DNA from 3 places in the Labrys sp. LIt4 genome. Region 1 is predicted to be linked to each of the others. Evidence: predicted binding sites of a transcription regulator. Region 1 holds the regulator's gene; each other region holds the start of a gene.
The links. The regulator LexA, encoded in region 1, represses DNA repair genes until DNA is damaged. The targets are predictions, from matches to a motif close to TGTTCNNNNTGTGTTCNG.
Positions count from the first base shown of each region.

Region 2: J8I29_RS12490 (PA0069 family radical SAM protein) is a predicted target of LexA. The motif match lies at 5,513-5,530, and genes of this name have one in related genera.
Region 3: recA (recombinase RecA) is a predicted target of LexA. The motif match lies at 2,937-2,954, and genes of this name have one in related genera.

Region 1 covers NZ_JAGIPY010000003.1:127,247-134,687, forward strand. Annotated here, with positions in the region: gene moaC (cyclic pyranopterin monophosphate synthase MoaC) at 1-316, shown strand, start outside; gene glp (gephyrin-like molybdotransferase Glp) at 313-1,533, shown strand; gene lexA (transcriptional repressor LexA) at 1,645-2,361, shown strand; gene J8I29_RS06540 (ComEC/Rec2 family competence protein) at 2,438-4,660, opposite strand; gene gltX (glutamate--tRNA ligase) at 4,885-6,315, shown strand; gene gltA (citrate synthase) at 6,620-7,441, shown strand, end outside.
Region 2 covers NZ_JAGIPY010000005.1:380,045-387,485, forward strand. Annotated here, with positions in the region: gene J8I29_RS12460 (sugar ABC transporter ATP-binding protein) at 1-479, shown strand, start outside; gene J8I29_RS12465 (ABC transporter permease) at 472-1,428, shown strand; gene J8I29_RS12470 (ABC transporter permease) at 1,428-2,465, shown strand; gene J8I29_RS12475 (RbsD/FucU family protein) at 2,475-2,921, shown strand; gene J8I29_RS12480 (ribonuclease HII) at 3,081-3,653, opposite strand; gene J8I29_RS12485 (hypothetical protein) at 3,851-4,291, shown strand; gene J8I29_RS12490 (PA0069 family radical SAM protein) at 4,353-5,477, opposite strand; gene J8I29_RS12495 (glycosyltransferase) at 5,660-6,175, shown strand; gene J8I29_RS12500 (ABC transporter ATP-binding protein) at 6,275-7,354, opposite strand.
Region 3 covers NZ_JAGIPY010000002.1:513,297-520,737, reverse strand. Annotated here, with positions in the region: gene alaS (alanine--tRNA ligase) at 1-1,413, opposite strand, end outside; gene recA (recombinase RecA) at 1,733-2,806, opposite strand; gene J8I29_RS05320 (NAD(P)-dependent oxidoreductase) at 3,132-4,049, shown strand; gene J8I29_RS05315 (porin) at 4,119-5,294, opposite strand; gene J8I29_RS05310 (fumarate hydratase) at 5,659-7,299, opposite strand.

The DNA of each region.
Region 1 (7,441 bases):
TGCCCGCATCGCCGGCATCATGGCCGCGAAGAAAACCCATGAACTCATCCCGCTCTGCCATCCGCTGCTTCTCAGCAAGGTCGCCGTGGAAATCGAGCCCGATACCGCGCTGCCCGGCCTGACCGTGCGCGCGACGGCCAAGGTCGCCGGCCAGACCGGCGTGGAGATGGAAGCGCTGACCGCTGTTTCCGTCGCCTGCCTGACCATTTACGACATGGTCAAGGCCGTCGATCGGGGCATGCGCATCGAGGCGATCAGGCTCGTAGAGAAGTCCGGCGGCAAATCCGGCGATTGGCATGCGGAGGAAAGTGCATGAGCCTGCTTCCCGTCGCGGACGCGCTGGCCAAGGTGGTTGCCGGTGTCACCCCGCTCAGCGTCGAAACCGTAGCGCTCCACGCAACGCGCGGGCGCGTCCTTGCTGCCGCCATCACCGCTCTGAGAACGCAGCCCGGCTTCAACGCCTCGGCTATGGACGGCTATGCCGTGCGAGCGGATGACGCCAGGCAGGGGGCCAGCCTCGAATTGATCGGAGAGTCCGCCGCCGGGCATGGCTATGCCGGGCGCGTCGGCGAAAACCAGGCCGTTCGCATCTTCACGGGCGCTCCTGTTCCCGACGGCGCGGACACCGTGGTGATCCAGGAGCAGACCCGCCGCGACGGCAATCGCGTCATCCTGGAGGCCACGGCCAAGCCGGGCCAGCATATCCGGGCCCGCGGCCTGGATTTTGCCGAGGGCCGCGAGGCCTTGAGGCCCGGGACCGTCATCGGCCCGCGCGACATCGCCCTCGCCGCGGCCATGAACCATCCCGGCCTGCCCGTCCACCGCCGCCCTAAGGTCGCCATCCTTGCCACCGGCGATGAGCTGGTGCTGCCCGGACAGGCCATCGGCGAGAATCAGATCGTCGCCTCCAACAATTTCGCCATCCGCGCCCTCGTCGAGGCCGAAGGCGGCGAGGTGCTCGACCTCGGCATCGCCAGCGATGATTTTCCTGCCCTGGAAGCCGCCATCAAAAGGGCCTGTAGCGAAAAGGCCGACGTGCTCGTCACCATCGGTGGCGCATCCGTCGGCGATCACGACCTGATCCAGACCGCCCTGACCCGCGAAGGCATGCAGCTCGGCTTCTGGAAGATCGCCATGCGGCCGGGCAAGCCGTTGCTGCACGGGCGGCTCGGCCCCATGCATATCCTCGGACTGCCGGGCAATCCGGTCTCCTCGGTCGTTTGCGGTGTCCTTTTCCTGGTGCCCCTGCTGCGCACGCTGCTCGGCCGGTCCGATGCCGGTCCGCCACGCCGCCGGGCCGTCTTCGCCAGCTCCTGGCCGGCCAACGATGTCCGCGAAGACTATATTCGTGCTCGCTTCATGCTTGACGATACGTCAGACATCCTCAAGGTAGAGCCGCTGGCATTGCAGGATTCGTCGCTGGTCAGCGTCATGCAGCATGCCGACTGCCTCGTGATCCGGCCGCCCTTTGCACCGGAAGCAAAAGCGGGCGAAAGCTGCGAGATCATCGATCTTCGCGCAGCGGGCTATTGACCACGTCTTAACCTGAACTTCATTGTTGCAGAACACAGTAGGAACATGTAGCACTGTTCTTGTTTTGTTTACACCTTCACCGTGATTCGCGGCCGCCACGACGGGATAGCCATGCTGACCAAGAAACAACATGAATTGCTTCGGTTCATTCATGAGCGCCTGAAGGAACAGGGCGTGCCTCCCTCCTTCGACGAAATGAAGGAGGCGCTGGACCTCAGGTCCAAGTCCGGCATTCACCGCCTGATCATGGCGCTGGAGGAGCGCGGCTTCATTCGGCGCCTGCCCAACCGCGCCCGTGCGCTGGAAGTGGTCCGCATGCCCGAATCCGCCGTTCCCGGCGGCCTGTCATTGGCCACCTCTCAGCGCGGCTTCCGCCCCAATGTGATCGAAGGCAACCTCGGCAAGGTCCGCCCCGTCAGGCCCGAAATGGACGACGAGGTCGGTCGGCCTGTCCTCGTTCCCGTGATGGGGCGTATCGCGGCCGGCACGCCGGTTTCCGCCATCCAGTCCAAGAGCCACACCATCAGCGTCACGCCGGAAATGCTGTCTTCCGGCGATCATTTCGCCCTGGAGGTGCGCGGCGATTCCATGATCGAGGCCGGTATCTTCGACAATGATACCGTGCTCATCCGCCGCCAGGACCACGCCGATACCGGCGATATCGTCGTGGCGCTGATCGACGATGAGGAAGCCACGCTCAAGCGCCTGCGCAAGCGCGGTGCCTCCATCGCGCTGGAAGCCGCCAACCCGGCCTATGAAACGCGTATCTTCGGGCCTGACCGGGTGCAGATCCAGGGCAAGCTGGTCGGCTTGTTCCGTCGCTATTGAGAGAGGCTGACATCCGGACTTGCCGGCGATGAGCGCGCTTCGCGCGATCACGAGCCGCAGCATGGGCGAAATCGCGTCAATTATCGGTTTCCGGGGCGATGCTATCGAGGGGAGAATCTCCCACCGGGGCTTGCAGCGCCGGTTGAGGCGGGGACTTCGGCGGTGGGGTCACCCGGCCCGGTGCCCAGGGACGGGATGCTTGCGGATCGCGGGCCATGACGAGCCGCCAGCGCGGACCGATGTCACCGCTCGGCGGCGGCTCCGCATAAAGCGCGATCGAGCCGGCCGATCGGATCAAATCGCGATCCATCACAATCCCTGTGGCGGCACAGCGTGAGCCGATCGGAATCGGTCCTGCCAGGACGCTGACGCGTCCGCAGTCTTCCTCGGCGGCGTTGCTGGTCTTGTCGAGCATGAAGACCCCGCCTCCTTCGACGGGGGCTGAACACCCTTCGCTGTCGCATAGGCGCTGTGACGCCAGGCTCGGATCCTCCGGCTTGCGCCGATCGCCCATGGCGAGCAGCCATTGCTGAACCGTGAAGGCATCCGATCGCTGCGCCAGCATGGTCAGCCGATCACCCTGGCGGACGAGGGCCGCATAGCCGTTTGCACCGAACAAGGCCACCGGCAGTGGCGCCGTTGCGGCCAGGGCAACGCCTCCGCCAAGCGGCACCAGGGCCAGCAAAGCCAGGCGCGTGCGCAGGATGGTCAGCAGCACCAGCGCCAGCGCGAAAAGGCCGAGGGCAGCGGCGGAAAATTGCGGCAGCACGAGGTCGGAGCCAGGCCAGGTGGCCACCGAACGAGCCACCTGCATGAACAGGCCGACTGCCCAGCCCATCGCCTGCCAGAGCGGAGCGCCATAACCGAACGGCTCGGCAACCAGCGCCAGCATGGCCAGCGGCATGATCAGGAAGGAGACGATCGGCGTTGCGACGAGGTTGGAGGCCAGCGACTGCAGGGTGAGGCGGTGAAAATGAAAAGCCGAGAACGGCGCCGTGGCGAGCGAGGCGACGATCGTCGTCAGCATCATGGCAAGAACCACGGTCACCGCGCCGCCGATGGCCCTTTCCCACGCCATTGCGGATTTCTCCCGCTTGCGCCGGCTCCATTGCTCATGCGCGATCACCAGCATCGCAACCGCCGCGAAGGACATCTGGAAGCTCGGCCCCAGAAGTTGCTCCGGCGTGGTCACCAGCACGAAGCTCGCGGCCAGAGCAACGTTGCGCCGGGTGATGGCATTCCGCCCCAGGGCGACGGCCAGCAGCACGATGGACGTCATCAGGAAGGAGCGGACCGTCGCGACCTCGGCACCGGAAAACAGCGTATAGGCAGCGGCCGGCAGCAGCGAGAGCAGCGCTGCGAGTTCCTTCGTGCCCCGATAGAGCACGATACGGCGGGACAAGGCCAGCACAGCGCGGATGAGCCCGAACAGCCCGCCCGCAAACAACGCCATATGGAGGCCGGAGATCGAAACGACGTGATAGAGACCGGAAGCGCGCAGCGCATCATTGGCGTCGCCGGGTATCTGGCCGCGCTTGCCGGTAACCTGGGAAGCGGCAATGGCGCCGTTCTCGCCCTGTATCGTCTCGACGATGCGCCGGGTCAGATCGTTGCGCTGCCGGTCGATCCAGATATTCAAGGCCTCCGCCCAGCTTGCCTCGACCGGACTGGCCGCGGGCGAAATCTTTCCCGCCGCGAAACCGACCCCGCCAATGCCGTCGAAGAAAGCATCGCGTGCAAAGTCATAGCCGCCGGGCAAGGCCGGTGGCGGCGGCGGTCGCATGACGGCCTTGAGGCTGATGCTGTCGCCGGCCTGGATTTCGCTGCCCTTGCGGACCGTGAGCCGGATGCGGCCGGGCATGGCGGCAGGTTCCAGTTTCTCCACCGAGACCGGCCTGATGACGATGCGGGCACTGCCGCCCAGCCGAGGCTCCACCGAAAGGACGAGACCGGTGACGGTTCCCGCCATCGAGCGCGAAAGTTGCGGCGCGGCAACGCTCAGCGTGCGCAGCTTGGCGGCGCAAAAGCCGGCCCCCGCGGCCGTCAGACAGATCAGGCCGACATGCAGCCACCAGCGTCCCCGCACGCCATAGGCAAGACAGGCTGCACCCACGGTAAGAAACATGGGAACAACAAGACCAGGCTCTTCCGGTGCTGCGAAATAGGCAATCACACCCAGGCCGAGAAAAACCGGAACGACGAGAGCAAGCTCGAAGGCGGCCATCTCCGCCGCAAGCCCGGCTGCCAGCCAGGACAACAGCCGCTGCAGGCCCTGCCCGAACAAGATGCCGCCGGGCAACGCCAATCCCGGCTGCCCCGGCCTTCTCCCGAGAACCCCAACCCGCGCGCGGCCTCGATCATTCCCAGGCAAAGGTGCCCCCGCCGCTACCGCCCGATGAAACCCTGTGCTAAAGCCCCAAGCTTATTGATGTGAACCGGGTTAGCCAAGGGCTTCCATTTTTACGCCTCTATGCTCCTCAGCTCTGGCTTCGCTCTCCCAGCCTTTTGGAATTGCCAACTTCGATGTCCACTCCTGTCGTTACCCGCTTTGCTCCCTCCCCCACGGGCTTCCTCCATATCGGCGGCGGCCGCACGGCGCTGTTCAATTGGCTCTATGCCAGGGCCAAGGGCGGCAAGATGCTGCTGCGTATCGAGGACACCGATCGCGAGCGCTCGACCGATGCCGCCATCGCCGCCATTCTGGACGGGCTTGCCTGGCTTGGCCTCGACTGGGATGGAGACCCGATCTTCCAGTTCGCCCGCGCGGCCCGCCACCGCGAGGTCGCCGAATCCATGCTCGCCCAGGGCAAGGCCTATTATTGCTACGCCACGCAGCAGGAGCTCGAGGAGATGCGCGAGCTCGCCCGCAAGGAAGGGCGGCCGCCACGCTATGACGGTCGCTGGCGCGACCGCGACCCTGCGACGGCCCCCAAGGACGTCAAGCCGGTCATCCGCCTTCGTGCGCCGACCGAAGGCGAGACCGTTATCCACGACGACGTACAGGGCACCGTGCGCTGGGCCAACAAGGACCTCGACGACTTAGTGCTGCTGCGCTCGGACGGTACGCCGACCTACATGCTCGCCGTGGTGGTCGACGACCATGACATGGGCATCACTCACATCATTCGCGGCGACGATCATCTCACCAATGCCGCCCGCCAGAAGCAGATCTATGAAGCCATGGGGTGGGAGGTGCCGCACATGGCGCATATCCCGCTGATCCACGGCCCCGACGGCGCCAAGCTCTCCAAGCGCCATGGCGCCCTCGGCGTCGATGCCTATCGCGCCATGGGTTATCTGCCGGCGGCCATGCGCAACTATCTGGTGCGCCTGTCTTGGAGCCACGGCGACCAGGAAGTGTTCACCACCAAGGAGATGATCGAGCATTTCGATACGGGCGCGATCGGCAAATCGGCCGCACGCTTCGATTTCAAGAAGCTCGAAAATCTCAACGGTCTCTATATGCGCAACTCGACGGACGAGGAATTGCTCGCCGCCATCGACCAGTTGCTGCCACATATCCCGGATGGCCCGGGGCTCGCTGCCCAGCTTGCTGCCGACAATGGCGCCAAGCGTTCCCAGTTGCTCGCCGCCATGCCGGGCCTCAAGGAGCGGGCCAAGACGCTGGTGGAACTGCTGGACGGCGCCAATTTCCTATTCGTCGCGCGGCCTCTGCCTTTGGACGACAAGGCCAAGGCCATGCTCAGCGAGGAAGCGCGGGCGACCATCGCCATGCTGGTGCCGCGTTTCGAGGCTCTGAGCGAGTGGAATGCCACGGCAACCGAGGCTACGGTACGGGCGGCCGCCGAGGAAACCGGCGCCAAGCTCGGCTCACTCGCCCAGCCGCTGCGTGCCGCCCTCACCGGCCGTACGACCTCCCCGCCCGTCTTCGACGTGCTGGCCGTTCTCGGCCGGGAGGAGAGCTTGGCCCGCCTCAGGGACCAGGCTGGCTGAGACCAAGCGCCGCATGATCAACGTTGCCTATCCGGCGGATTTCGCGCAATAGGTGTCGTTTTCGCAGCTTTGACGCGAAAGTTTTGAAAAGCTTTCGCGTCCAGGTAGCCCGATCACCGGAAGCCCGCGAACGGGGGATTGAGCCCAAGGCCGAACCGTCGGTTCACCTCTTCGTCATTCTTGCGGCATTGCAGCAAATGGTCTACCCAACAGCGACGGATCGGCGATACGTAGGCCTTACTTGAGCCGGGGGGCTCCTTTCTGGCCAGGGCGTGACCGCGTATTTCCGTACAAGGAGGATTGCATGAGCGGTAACACGGCGACTCTGACTATTGGTGACAAGGCAATCGAATTGCCGACCAAGAGCGGCTCCGTTGGTCCGACGGTTGTTGATATTGCGCCCCTTTATAAGCATACGGGCATGTTTACCTACGATCCGGGCTTCACCTCGACGGCGAGCTGTGAATCTCAGATCACCTATATCGATGGCGATGAGGGCGTGCTGCTCTATCGCGGCTACCCGATCGAGCAACTCGCCGAGCATGGCGACTTCCTCGAGACCTGCTATCTGCTGCTCTATGGCGAGTTGCCGACGGCCGCTCAGAAGGCGGACTTCGACTACCGCGTCACGCGCCACACCATGGTGCATGAGCAGATGGCCCGCTTCTTCCAGGGCTTCCGGCGTGACGCTCATCCGATGGCGGTGATGGTCGCCTCGGTCGGTGCCCTCTCGGCCTTCTATCACGACTCCACCGACATCTCCGACCCTCATCAGCGCATGATCTCGTCGATGCGGCTGATCGCCAAGATGCCGACCCTGGCTGCGATGGCTTACAAATACACCATCGGCCAGCCTTTCGTGTATCCGCAGAACAATCTGGACTATCCGTCCAACTTCCTGCGCATGTGCTTTTCGGTTCCCTGCGAGGACTACAAGCCCAACCCGATCCTGGCACGCGCTCTCGATCGCATCTTCATCCTGCACGCCGATCACGAGCAGAACGCCTCGACCTCGACAGTCCGTCTCGCCGGCTCCTCGGGCGCCAATCCCTTCGCCTGCATCGCGGCCGGCATCGCCTGCTTGTGGGGACCCGCGCATGGCGGCGCGAACGAGGCTGCGCTCAAG
Region 2 (7,441 bases), on a different contig from region 1:
CGCTGATGCCGGCTCTCTCGCGCTCCGGCCGCTTCGACCTCGCCGAGCAGAGGCGGATCGTCGAGCGCTTCATCAAGGAAATCGGCATCAAATGTTCGAGCCCTGACCAGAAGATCCGCGAATTGTCGGGCGGCAACCAGCAGAAAGTCCTGCTCGCCCGCTGGCTGTGCATGAATCCCAAGCTTCTCATTCTGGATGAGCCCACGCGCGGCATCGATGTCGGGGCCAAGGCGGAGATTCTCAACCTGATCCGGCGCTTTTCCGCCGATGGACTCGGCGTCCTGGTAATTTCTTCCGAGCTGGAGGAAATCATCGAGGCGGCGACCCGCGTTTTCGTGCTGCGCGACGGGCTGAGCGTGGCGGAACTGCGCCCCCCCGATATCAACGAGGACAGTATCATGGCCGCCATGGCCCACGGCGCGAGCCCCGCTGCTGAAGAGGCGGGAACGCCAGACCACGGAAGACCCGGCCATGCGTGATGTTCCTGCGTTCCTGCAGCGCTACGGTGTCATCATCGCGCTGCTGCTTCTGATCGGCTTCAATTTCGCCGTCACCCCCAATTTTGCCACCACCCAGACCCTGCTGCTCAACCTCACGCAGGTCTGCACCATCGTGATCGTGGGCATCGGCATGACACTGGTGATCGCAACCGGCGGCATCGACCTGTCGGTCGGCTCGCTGATGGCGATCGCCGGCGCGCTTTCGCCGATGATCTTCACCGGAAAATTCGTGGATTTTCCCAGCCTCTACGTCGCGATCGCCTTCGGAATCGTCATTCCGGTGATGATTGCGGGCCTGTTCGGTCTCTTCAACGGCTGGCTGATCACGCGCTACAATATCCAGCCGATCATCGCGACGCTCATCCTGTTCATCGCCGGCAGGGGACTGGCCCAGGTCTCCACCAATGGCGACCTGCAGGTCTTCAAGGTTCCGGAATTCCAGGCGATCGCGCTCGGCAAGGTGCTGGGATTGCCGTTCCAGGTCTGGATCATGGCGGTCCTGGTGATCGCGGCTGCCTATGTGCTCAAGGGCACCGTGTTCGGCCGCCAGGTGCTGGCGGTCGGCGGCAATGAGGCGGCGGCCCGGCTCGCCGGCGTGCCGGTGGCTCGCGTCAAGGTGCTGGTCTATTTCGTCTGCGGCCTGTGCGCCGGTATCGCGGGTCTCATCGAGATCGCCATGAACTCGGCGGCCGATGCCAATCTGATCGGCATGGGCAAGGAACTCGATGCCATTGCGGCGGTGGCCGTGGGCGGCACGCTGCTGTCGGGCGGCCGGGCCACCATCGTCGGCACCCTGTTCGGCGCCCTGATCATTCAGCTGGTGCGCTATACCCTGCTTGCCAACGGCGTGCCGGATGCGGCGGCCCTCATTGCCAAGGCGGTGCTGATCGTGCTCGCCGTCTGGCTCCAGCGGCAGGGGACGGCGTGATGGGCAAGGTTCGGTTTTCTCCCACCCTCGGCGTGCTGCTCGCCCTCGTGCTGCTCGCGGCCTTCGGAGCCTGGCGCTATGAGGGCTTCCTCGGCACCTACAATATCCAGACCGTGCTGCGCTACAATTCGATGTTCGCGCTGGTGGCCCTCGGCATGTGCTTCGTGATCATGACCGGCGGTATCGATTTGTCGGTCGGCACCACCGCCGCGCTGGCGAGCGTGGTCTCCGCCTATCTCAGCTCCTATGGCCTCCTCGCCGGCGCGGCTGGCGGGCTTGCGGCCGGCGCGATCGTCGGCATCATCAATGCACTGATCATCACCCGCCTGAAGATCCTGCCCTTCATCGCCACGCTGGCCACCATGTTGGCGGCCCAGGGCACGGCCCTGCTGCTCGCCAATAACCAATCGGTGTCCGCCTCCTACGACACCGCGTTCACCGTGCTCGGGCAAGGCGATCTCCTCAGCTTCATGAGGCCCGAATGGGTGGATGCCGAAAATGCCGGCATCGCCGCGACCATTCTCGGCTTCATCCTCAGTTTCCCGACGCCGGCCTGGATCGCCCTGGTCGCCTATATCGTCGGTGGGGTCACTCTGAACTCCACTTCCTTCGGGCGCCATGTGCTGGCGGTCGGCGGCGGCACCGAAGCTTCCCGGCTGATGGGATTGCCGGTCAATCGCACCATCTTCGCGGTCTATGTGATCTCCGGTGTGACGGCTGGCATGGCGGGCGTGATCCTGGCCTCGCAATTCGGCGCCGGGCAGCCGATCGAGGGCATTGGCTGGGAGCTCATCGCCATCGCCTCGGTGGTGGTGGGCGGCACGCTGCTGACGGGGGGCAAGGGCTCCATCGGCGGCACGCTGGCCGGCGCCTTGCTGCTGGGCCTGATTTACACCATCCTCAATTTCGAGAACGGCATGGGCTGGATCTCGCTCTCGGCCTACTGGCAGTCGGTGGTGCGCGGCGCCTTCCTGCTGATCGTCGTCATCCTGCAGGCCAAGCTGATGCAGACCAAGCCTGCGCAGATCACAAAATAGGAAAGCACCATGCTCAAGAATATCGATCCACTGTTGAATGCCGACGTGCTCTATGCCCTCCGGGCCATGGGCCACGGCGACACGCTGGTGATCTGCGACACCAATTTCCCGGCCGATTCGGTTGCCCGCGAGACGGTGCTGGGTGATCTCCTGCGTATCGATGGCGTGACGGCTGCGCGTGCGGTCGAGGCCGTGCTGTCGGTCGTGCCGCTCGATACGTTCGTCGACGATTCCGCCCGCCGCATGGAGATCGTCGGCTCGCCCGACGAGATCCCGGTGGTGCAGCAGGAAGTGCAGGCGGCCATCGACAAGGCGGAAGGCAAGTCCTGGCCGATGACCTCGATCGAGCGCATGGAATTCTACGAACACGCCAAGAAGGCCTATTGCGTGATCGCCACCGGCGAACGCCGCTTCTATGGCTGTTTCATCTTCCGCAAGGGCGTGATCGCGCCGTAGGTGTTGCACCCCTCATCCCCTGAGAAGGGGCCTTTGTGGGATAGGCCGCGCGATGTTGAAGCGGCCGTAGTGGCAAAAGCGAGCCCGATGAAATCCCTTCTCCCCTTGCGGGAGAAGGTACCGGCAGGGGGATGAGGGGGGACGCGCTGTCCCTCCTCTTCAAGCCCGATAAGCTTTGAGCCTGCCGAAAGTCAGTCGGTGATGCGGGCAGGGCCCATGCGTGTCGATGGCGGCGGTATGCTCGGCCGTGCCGTAGCCCATATGGCGTTCGAAACCATAGAGCGGGTAGGTGGTCGCGAGCTTGATCATCAGGCGGTCGCGGGTGACTTTGGCTATGATCGAGGCAGCGGAGATGGCGGGCACCAGGGCATCGCCGTCGATGATCGCCCGAGCCGGTAGCTGCAGGCCGTGGGGCACGTCCTTGCCGTCGATTTCCACCGACGAGGGGCGCAGGGACAGCCCCCTGACCGCCCGCCGCATGGCGTCGAGCGTCGCGCCGCGGATGTTGAGCCGGTCGATCAGGGCCGGGCTCGAAAAGGCGACCGATACGGAAAGCGCCGACGCCATGATCTCCTGATAGAGCTCCTCCCGCCGCGCTGACGTGATGACCTTGGAATCGGCCAGACCGACGGGCACTCTGTCGGGATCGAGGATGACGGCGGCAGCCGAGACCGGGCCTGCCAGCGGTCCCCGGCCAGCCTCGTCGACGCCAGCGAGAAGAAGTTTTGTCATGAACTGGCGTTAGAAGATTCCCGCCGGCAGGTCCAGCGCGGAGGCTGTGCCGAAGCCGTGCCGATACAAATCGTGACTTGCTTTGTGCCTCTGCCGTGTCAAGTTGAGCCGCGATATTCACAGCATGTTGCCGACAATGGCAGATGGCGTTCAGGCAGATAGCGTTTGTTGCAGGGCAGGGTGGAATGCAAAAGAACGTGACCGATATCGATGCAGCTGCACCTTCTCAGGACCGTCAACCTCAGAGCGACGTGACGCCGGCCCCGGCGCCGGTCAAGGCCGGCCTGCCTTCCGACAATGTGTTCGATCGCCTGGTGCATGACGAGGAAGATGTCGTCGGGCTCCTGGCCTTCTCCCTTTCCATGCAGAACAAGCGCGACTGGCTGGTGGCGTTCAAGAAGGAGGTCGGGCGTGACCCGACGCCCCAGGAACTCGCCGCCTATGACATTGGCGAGCGGATCGACCGCCGCCTGGCCACCTATCGCAAGCTTGCCGAGCACGCTTTGGCCGGCAATTCCTTCTGGGCTTCGGCGACCCTGACACCGGTAAGCGAATTGCCCGGGCCGGCCGTGAGCGAGCCTTCCTCCGCTCCGGCAAAGCCGCAGCGTACGTCCTGGTTCAGCGGCAGCAAGGGGTGATTGCCGGCGGGTCTCGGAATGGCAGGGGTCAACTTGGCGACGAACGGAATATTTGCCCCGATCAGAACAGCGCCAATTGTTCGCCCACCCGCACCGGGCGGGTGAAGAGGTCGGTGCGCAGCTTCAGCCGCCTGGCGTTGATGCCGAGCCGCGCGGCGGCCAGTTCGAAGCGCCGGCCGATCATCCAGGCATAGGGCCCGGTTCCCGACATGCGCAGGCCCCAGCGTGAATCATAGTCCTTGCCGTCGCGGCTCGACCGCATCAGCGAGAAGACGTGGTTCATGGCGTCGGGGCGATGCTCGTTGAGCCAATCGCGCATCAGCCCGGAAATCTCCAGGGGCAGGCGCAGCATGACGTAACCCGCCTCGCGCGCGCCCGCCGCATGGGCCGCCTCGAGGATGCGCTCGATCTCGGCGTCGTTGATCTTCGGGATGATCGGCGCCACCATCACCGTCACGGGAATGCCTGCATCGGCCAGTTGCCGCATGGCCTTCAGGCGCAGGGACGGCGTTGCCGCGCGCGGTTCCAGCGAGCGCGACAGCTTGGCATCGAGGGTGGTCACCGACAAGGCGACCTTGACGAGGCCGCGCCGGGCAAGGCGTGCGAGAATATCGATGTCGCGCGTGATCAGGCCCGATTTGGTGACGATACCGACCGGATGGCTGGTTCTGTCCAGGACCTCCAGAATGGACCGGGTGATGCCGCGCTGGCGCTCGATGGGCTGGTAGGGGTCAGTGTTGGTGCCCATTGCGATGGTTCGCGGCTGGTAATTTTTCGCCGACAATTCCTTTTCGAGCAGGGAAGCGGCATTCGGCTTGGCGAACAGCTTGGTCTCGAAGTCGAGCCCCGGTGAAAGGCCCATATGCGCGTGGGTCGGCCGGGCGAAGCAATAGACGCAGCCATGCTCGCAACCACGATAGGGGTTGATCGAGCGGTCGAAGGAGATGTCCGGCGAGTCGTTGAAGGTGATGATCTTGCGGGCCTGCTCCTCCTGGATTTCGGTGCGCAGGGTCGGCAGTTCCTCGATCGAGTTCCAGCCGTCATCCTCGATGAAGCGTGAGAGCCCCTCGAAGCGCCCGCTGGCATTGGAGCCGGCACCGCGTCCCCGCCGCCGCTCGATGTCGACCACGGTCGTGCCCACCGGCACCGCATCGGTAAGAGAGACCTTGCTTATCGGCACGCCCATGGCCGCCTCCGCGAATCACATTTCTCTGTTCTCATTAGAACAAAAAGAGAACATTTGAGCAAGCATAACGAAAATGCCAATCATTTGAGCAGGATCGCCCATTTGCACCCCTCACGGCGGGCGGTGGTGCGTGATATGCGGACGCTTGAAAAAGGTGAAGTTCCAGCCGGACCAGACTTGCCATGATCAGTGTCGTCATTGCCGCGAACGGCCAGGAAATGGCGCTGGCGGAAACGCTGGCTGCCCTTGTTCCGGCGGCGGCGGATGGTTTCGTGCGCGAGGTGGTGGTGGTAGCGGAAGCCGGGCCGTCGGAGGGCACGCGGCTGGTCGCCGATGCGGTCGGCTGTGTCATTGTCGAGGGCGACGCCAGAGCCGGTCTGGAGGCTGCCCGCAGCGACTGGGTGCTGGTGATGGCGCCAGGCGTCCGCCTGGAAAGCGATTGGTTCCGCGAGGCCGGCGTCATGATGCAGCGATTGCAAAGAGCGGGCGGACGGCCGGTCGCGATGCTGTTTCGCGGCGCGGTCGACGATTACGGCTGGCGGGCAAGGCTCCGCGAGATCGTGCTCAAACTGTCGCGCGGCCGCAGACGGAGGCAGGCCATGCTGGCACCGCGCAGGGCACTGTTGGAAGGCGGGCGTTTGGGAAGCCACGCATTGCGCGCCCGCGCCTTTACGGGTGGAGTAGGGACGGCGGGGTGAGGCAGACGCTCCTGGGAATCGCCGGCTTCCAGCCGGCTCTTCCTTTCGGTACGCGCGCCGGTTCCGCGAGCCGGCTGGAAGCCGGTGATCCCGGGGAACTTATCGCCGCAGCGAAGCGCCCTCGCTGTCGAAGACATGGCAGAGGGAAGGGTCGGCGCGCAGCGGAACGGTTTCGCCATGACGGACCCGCAACTGGCCTGGCGCCGAAATGGTCAGGTTCTCTCCACCTGTGGTGGTTGCGTAGAGCACGGTTTCTCCGCCGAGATGCTCCACCAGATGGACCTTGACCTCGCCAAGCGCCTCGCCGGCCTCGCCGCCGACCAGGATATGCTCCGGGCGGACACCGAAGGTGACCGGCGCCGTCGCATTGGCGCCCGGCAGCGGTGCGCCGAGGCGAAGGGATTGCCCGGCGACCTCGATGGCGTCGCCGGTTCCGGCCAGGCGACCCGAGAGGAAGTTCATCTTGGGCGAGCCGATGAAACCCGCCACGAACTGGTTGGCCGGGGCATTGTAGAGATCGAGCGGCGCGCCGACCTGCATCACCACGCCGTCGCGCAGCACCACGATCTTGTCGGCCATGGTCATCGCCTCGACCTGGTCGTGGGTCACATAGATCATGGTGTTGCCGAGGTCCTGGTGGAGCTTGGCGATCTCGACGCGCATCTGGACGCGCAGTTCCGCGTCGAGATTGGAGAGCGGTTCGTCGAACAGGAAGATACGCGGTTCGCGCACGATCGCCCGGCCGATGGCGACGCGTTGGCGCTGGCCGCCGGACAGGGCCTTGGGCCGGCGCTGCAGATAATCCTCGATCTTGAGGATTCTGGCGGCGTGGCGCACCCGCTTTTCGATCTCGGCACGTTTGTAGCCGGCGGTTTCCAAGCCGAAGGCCAGGTTCTTGTATACCGTCATGTGAGGGTAGAGGGCGTAGGACTGGAACACCATGGCGATGCCCCGGCGCGAAGCGGGGACATTGTTCATGCGCTCGCCGTCGATGGTGAGGTCGCCGGCTGAAATCGGCTCGAGCCCGGCGATCATGCGCAGCAAAGTCGACTTGCCGCAGCCCGACGGGCCGACGAACACGGTGAACTCGCCCGGCTCAATGGCGAGATCCACGCCGTGAATGACGTCGAGGGAGCCGTAGCGCTTCACCACCTTGTCGAGCCTGATGCTCGCCGCCATGTCGTCCTCCTTAGGAGCCATCTGCGCCTGGTTGAATGGAAGGACCCGTCATCCCTTTCCCCTCGCTGCGCTCGGCCGGGGATGACG
Region 3 (7,441 bases), on a different contig from region 1:
GGCCAGCGCGACGCCCTCGGCGGTCTCGGTCTCATAGCCGAGGAACTCGGTAGCACCGACCTGCTCGCGCAGGCCGAACCAGACCGTCTCGGTGGCCGCATCGCCCGATCCGGCCCAGGCAGCGCGCGCCTTGGCCTTCTGTTGCTGCATGGCGGCCTTGTAGCCCTCGAGATCGACCGAGATGTTGCGCGCCCGCAGCGCATCCTGGGTCAGGTCGAGCGGGAAGCCATAGGTGTCGTAGAGGGTGAAGGCGACGTCACCCGAGAAGACCTGCCCGTCGCCGAGCTTCAGGGTCTCCGCGTCGAGCAGGGCCAGGCCGCGCTCCAGCGTACGGCGGAAGCTGGTCTCCTCCAGGCGCAGCGTCTCGCTGATCAGCGCCTCGGCCCGCACGAGTTCGGGATAGGCGGCGCCCATTTCGCGCACCAGCGCCGGCACCAGCTTCCACATGGTGGGTTCCTTGGCGCCGAGCAGGGAAATGTGGCGCATGGCGCGGCGCATGATCCGGCGCAGCACATAGCCCCTGCCCTCGTTCGACGGCAGCACGCCATCGGCGACCAGGAAGGAGGAAGCCCTGAGATGGTCTGCGATGACGCGGTGGCTGGCGAGCGCCGGCCCCTCGGCCGGCACGCCGATGGCCTCAACCGAGGCGCGGATCAGCGCCTGGAAGAGATCGATGTCGTAATTGTTGTGCTTGTTCTGCAGCACGGTCGCGATACGCTCGAGCCCCATGCCGGTGTCGATCGAGGGCCGCGGCAGGTTGACACGCTCGCCGCCGGCCAGTTCCTCGAACTGCATGAAAACGAGATTCCAGATCTCGATGAAGCGGTCGCCATCCTCGTCAGGCGAGCCGGGCGGGCCGCCCCAGATATGCTCGCCGTGATCGTAGAAGATCTCGGAGCACGGACCGCAGGGGCCGGTGTCACCCATGCGCCAGAAATTGTCCGAGGTCGGGATGCGGATGATGCGGTCGTCCGGCAAGCCGGCGATCTTCTTCCACAGCCGATGGGCTTCATCGTCCTCGGAGAACACGGTCACCAGGAGCTTGGACGCGGGCAGGCCGAAATCCTTGGTGATCAGGTTCCAGGCGAGCTCGATGGCTCGATCCTTGAAATAATCGCCGAAGGAGAAGTTCCCGAGCATTTCGAAGAAGGTATGATGCCGTGCCGTATAGCCGACATTGTCGAGATCATTGTGCTTGCCGCCGGCGCGCACGCATTTCTGCGAGGTCGCTGCTCGCGAATAGGGACGCTTCTCGATGCCGGTGAAGACGTTCTTGAACTGCACCATGCCGGCATTGGTGAACATCAGGGTCGGATCGTTGCGCGGCACCAGCGGCGAAGACGCCACGGCTTCGTGGCCGTTCCGCGCGAAATAGTCGAGGAAGGTGGATCGGATCTCGTTGACGCCGCTCATGCCCAATTTGCCTATTTGGCCCAATGCCTGTTTCGCTGGTCCCTTCCTTTCGGCCTGGCCAGCATCCTAAGCAGAATATCTCGATACTGCCCACGAATGGGCAATATCGAGATATTCTGCAAGTGCTTGAAATCTTGCAAGTTCCTCTTGATCGAGCCTGTGGCTCGATCAAGAGGAACTTGCATGGTGGTGGGGCGTTGTAGCGAGGCTGTTCCGGCCTGTCGAGGCGCTCATCCATGAAAAACCCGCCTGTTGGGGCCAACAGGCGGGTTATTTCGTCAAGCATAGCGTTCGCTGTCTCGCGGGCCAGCTACGAGCCTCAATCGTCCTCGGCGTCGGCCGGATCGATATTGTCGAGGATGCGCTCGGCGATCAGGCCGGCATTCTGGCGAATCTGGCCCTCGATCTTGTCGGCGACATCCGGATTGTCCTTGAGGAACTGCTTGGCGTTCTCACGGCCCTGGCCGAGGCGCTGGCTCTCATAGCTGAACCAGGCGCCGGACTTCTCGACCACGCCGGCCTTGACGCCAAGGTCGATCAGTTCGCCCACCTTCGAGACGCCCTCGCCATACATGATGTCGAATTCGATCTGCTTGAAAGGCGGCGCCACCTTATTCTTGACCACCTTCACGCGGGTCTGGTTGCCGACCACCTCTTCCCTGTCCTTGATCGCGCCGATGCGGCGGATATCGAGGCGTACGGAGGCGTAGAACTTCAGGGCGTTGCCGCCCGTGGTGGTTTCCGGGCTGCCATACATCACGCCGATCTTCATGCGGATCTGGTTGATGAAGATCACCATCGAGTTGGAACGCCCGATCGAGGCCGTCAGCTTGCGCAGCGCCTGGCTCATCAGGCGGGCTTGCAGGCCGGGCTGCACATCGCCCATCTCGCCCTCGATTTCGGCCTTGGGCGTCAGCGCGGCCACGGAATCGATCACGATGACGTCGATCGCGCCCGAACGCACCAGCGTGTCGCAGATTTCGAGGGCCTGCTCGCCCGTATCGGGCTGCGAAATCAGCAATTCGTCGAGATTGACGCCGAGCTTGCGGGCATAGACCGGATCGAGCGCGTGCTCGGCATCGATAAAGGCGCAGACGCCGCCCTTCTTCTGGGCTTCGGCGACGCTGTGCAGCGCCAGCGTGGTCTTGCCCGAGGATTCCGGCCCATAGATCTCGATGACCCGGCCCTTGGGCAGGCCGCCGACACCGAGCGCGATATCGAGACCGAGAGAACCGGTGGAGATCGCCTCCACCTCCATCGTCTTGGTCCCCTTGCCGAGCCGCATGATCGAGCCCTTGCCGAAAGAGCGTTCAATCTGTGATAGGGCGGCGTCGAGCGCCTTCGTCTTGTCCATGGAGCTTCCTTCGACCAAGCGCAGCTGCGTCTGACTCATATGCCCGTTTCCCTATCAAGCACGAACGGATTCGTCATCCGGACCGATCATTTTCCAACACCGGGCCTGCAATCTCGTCGCAATTCAAAGCCCCGTGGCGCTATGTACCCAGTTTGTTCTCATTAACGCAAGTTCTATTTTTGTTCTCACGCTTCTTATTTAACGAAGGCTGATTGTCGGGCATCGCCTGCGGCCGCGGATAAATCATCATACCAATGAACCATTCAGCTTGCGCGCCAACGTCCTTCCCGTCCACACTCCCCCGCCGTCAGGATGGGTCGGCAACCCGCTCGGGACAGGCGGGACAGGAAACGGGACGATTGCAATGACGAATGGGCAGGAGAGCGTCGGCTTCATCGGAGTCGGCTATATGGGCCATGGCATGGCCAAGAACATCGTGGAGAAGGGCTATGCGCTGACGGTGATGGGCCATCGCAACCGCGCACCCGTCGAGGATCTGGTGTCGCGAGGAGCCAAGGAGGCCAAGACGCCGCGCGAAGTGGGCGCCGCTTCCAGCATCGTCTTCCTGTGCGTCACCGGCTCGCGGCAGGTCGAGGCCCTCATACGCGGTCCCGACGGGCTGAAAGCCGGCCTGAAGCCGGGTTCCGTCGTCGTCGACTGCTCGACTTCCGATCCCAACTCCACCCTGGCGCTCGCCGCCGAACTCGCCGAGGCCGGCATCGATTACGCCGATGCCCCGCTCGGCCGCACGCCGAAGGAAGCCTGGGAAGGTACGCTCGATACCATGGTCGGCGCCAGCGACGCCCTGTTCGAACGCCTCAAGCCGGTGATCGCCACCTGGGCCGGACGCATCGTGCATATTGGCGGTACGGGCGATGGTCATCGCATGAAGCTGCTCAACAACTTCGTATCGCTGGGCTATGCCGCCCTCTATGCGGAGGCCCTGGCCTTGTCGCAAAAGGTCGGCATCACGCCCAAGCGCTTCGACAGCGTCATTCGCGGCGGCCGCATGGATTGCGGCTTCTACCAGACCTTTTCGCGCTGGGTCCTGGAGGGCGACGAGAATGCGCACAAATTCACCATCGCCAATGCCTTCAAGGATCTGAGCTATCTGGAAGCGATGGCGGACGCAGCCGGCCTGGTCAATCCGATCGGCAATGCGGTGAAGAACTCGTTCGGCGTGGCGATGGCCGCCGGCGGTGCCGAGCGCCATGTGCCGATGCTCACCGACTATATCGGCCGCCTGAACGGCACCGATCTCACCCCGGCCAACCGGAACTGACCGGAAGGCATAGGCAGCAACGCCGCGCTCAGGAGGAGCGCGGCGCGCTGTTTACACCTGTAGACCAGGTCAGAAGGTACGGCGCAGGCGCACGCCCGCACCGACGGCGTCGACCGTCTTGCTGTTCAGGCCCTCCGGGTCCTTGTTCTGGTACCAGACTTCGGCACCCGCGATGAAGCCCTTGACGACGGTGTAATTCACCTGGCCTCCAACGACATAATAGTTGAAATTGTCGGTGATTTTGGAGGCGATGCGCGGGGCGTCAAAGTGCAGATAGCCACCGAACAGAATGGCTTGCAGGCTCTTGGTCACGTTGAGACCGGCCTCGCCCTGCACGGCGAAGCCCTTGGCGCTGTCGAGATCATGGATCGTGCCGTTGGTTATGTAGGCGTCCACGCCGCCGAAGCCGAGGGTGGACGAGCCATTCGGCTGGGACCCGCCGACGCCGAGATATTTTACGGCGCCGTCCGCGTAGCTGGCTTCGGCCGCGATGTAGGCACCCTCGAGAACCGGCAGGTTGACGTTGCCGCCAACACCGATCGAATAACCGTATTTCGCACTATAGCCGGCCGTTGCGCTGCGGTTCTGATGGAGGGCGCCCATCACCTGGAAACGGCCCCAGCCATTCTTGTTGTCGTCATAGCCGACGACGCCGACGATATCAGGCATCTGGGCACCGCCGACGCCACCAGCAACCGTGACGCCATTGACCACGACATTGTTCCCGTAGACCGAGGCATTGGCGCGATGGTCACGCCCGTCCTCGATCGACAGGGTGGCGTAGGCCTTGTCGAATTGCGCCGTATAGCTGATCAGGTTGCGCCGGCCCTGCTCGCCGAAATAGGGCGCGAAGAACTCGGCCTGATAATTGGGGTCGTAGAAGGCATAGGGCGACCAGGCATAACCAGCCGTCAGGCCGCCGAACTGCAGATAGGCCTGGCGTACCTGGAAGGTGTCATGCGTGGCTGCCCCCGCATTGGACTCGGCCTGGAGTTCGAAGAAAGAGCGCAGCATGCCCCAGTCGGTCTGAGTGCGCGCATCGAAGCGGATGCGGGCGTTGGTCCGAAACTGTGTCTGGCTGATGTTGCGCTTACCCGTTGCATTGCTGGGCGCCTGCGCAAACCAATAGTCGGCCCGGATCTGGCCGCTGATCTTCAGGCAGGTGTCGGTGCCCGGAATATAGAAAAAGCCCGGACCGAATGCCGTACAAACCTTCACATATTCGACAGCCTCGCCCTTGCTCATCGGTAGGTCTGCAGCAAATGCGGACGCAATACCAAGAAATCCGGCACCCGCGCCGAGTAAAATTGTACGAATAAACATGGAAATACCTCGATCTCATAAGTCGACCCCTTCAAAAGGGCCTCTCTCTTCGGCAAGCCGGCAAAGCAATATTGGGCGTACCGAAGAGGCGCAGTCGTTGTGCACTGCGATATCGAAGCTTTCCTCCCAGGCGAGACATTACACAATGTTAAGGTGAGTCACCGTTCTGACACAAAGGGGCTTTGTCCATGACAGTTGCGAATTCGCAACAGCACGCGAAACGTGCATGAAAAAGGCCCCTCCCTTTTCAGGAAGAGGCCTCGCCGAAAAAGCCGTCCGCGTGAACTCAGCCCAGGTTGAGTTCCTTGAAGAAATCATTGCCCTTGTCGTCGATGACGATGAAGGCCGGGAAGTCCTCGACCTCGATGCGCCAGACTGCCTCCATGCCGAGTTCGGGATATTCCAGTACCTCGACCTTCTTGATGCAATCCTGCGCAAGGCGCGCGGCGGGGCCGCCGATCGAGCCGAGATAGAAGCCGCCATGCTTGGCGCAGGCTTCGCGGACCTGGGCCGAGCGGTTGCCCTTGGCCAGCATCACCATCGAGCCGCCGGCGGCCTGGAACTGGTCGACATAGCTGTCCATGCGCCCGGCCGTGGTGGGCCCGAAGGAGCCGGAGGCGTAGCCAGCCGGCGTCTTGGCCGGGCCGGCGTAATAGACCGGATGGTTCTTGATGTAGTCGGGCAGCCCGCCGCCCGCTTCCAGGCGTTCGCGCAGCTTGGCATGGGCGAGGTCGCGGGCCACGATGATCGGGCCGGTCAGCGAGACGCGCGTCTTCACCGGATGACGCGACAGTGTCTCCAGAATGTCGGACATCGGCTGGTTGAGATCGATCTTCACCACCGCGCCGCCGAGCTTGCTCTCGTCGATCTCGGGCAGGAAGCGCGCCGGATTGTGTTCCAGCTCCTCGAGGAAGACGCCGTCGCGGGTGATCTTGCCCATGGCCTGGCGGTCGGCGGAGCAGGAAACGCCGAGGCCGATCGGCAGGCTGGCGCCGTGGCGCGGCAGGCGGATGACACGCACATCGTGGCAGAAATACTTACCGCCGAACTGGGCGCCGACGCCGAGCGACTGGGTGAGCTTGTGCACTTCCTTCTCGAGTTCGAGGTCGCGGAAGGCATGGCCAAGTTCGGAACCTTCGGTGGGCAAGGTGTCGAGATAGCGCGCCGAAGCGAGTTTCACCGCCTTCAGCGTGAGTTCGGCGGAGGTGCCGCCGATCACCACCGCCAGGTGATAGGGCGGGCAGGCCGCCGTGCCGAGCGTGAGGATCTTCTCCTTCAGGAAGGCGATCAGGCGGTCTTTGGACAGGATGGAAGGCGTGGCCTGATAGAGGAAGGTCTTGTTGGCCGAGCCCCCGCCCTTGGCGACGAAGAGGAACTTGTAGGCCTCCTCCCCTTCCGCCGAAATATCGATCTGCGCCGGCAGATTGGTCCTGGTGTTCTTCTCCTCGAACATCGACAGCGGCGCCAGCTGCGAATAGCGCAGGTTCTTCTTCTCATAGGCATCGCGGATGCCCTGGGCGATGGCGCCTTCGTCCTCGCCCTCCGTCCAGACCTTGCGGCCCTTCTTGGCCATCACGATGGCGGTGCCGGTATCCTGGCACATGGGCAGCACGCCGCCGGCGGCGATATTGGCGTTCTTGAGCAGGTCATAGGCGACGAAGCGGTCATTGTCCGTCGCCTCGGGATCCTCGAGGATGTTGCGCAATTGCTGGAGATGGCCGGGGCGCAGGAGATGGTTGATGTCCATGAAGGCCTGCTCGGCCAGAAGCCGCAATGCCTCACCCTCGACCTGCAGGATCTCGCTGCCTCCGAGTTTCTCGACCCGCACGCCCTCGCTGGTCAGCTTGCGATAAGGCGTCTCGTCCGCTCCGAGGGGAAACAAGGGAACATGAGGATAGCGCGAACTGGAAGCGGAATCGGCGGGCATGGCAGCAAGGCTCCGACTTGATATTGAGTTCAGGGCAATTCCAAACTGCCCATATCGTCGACCCTTTAGACCTTCTTGCGAACGCTGCCTATGATTTCCTGCTCGCCGGTATGGCGCTCGGCAATGTCCTGAACACACCATC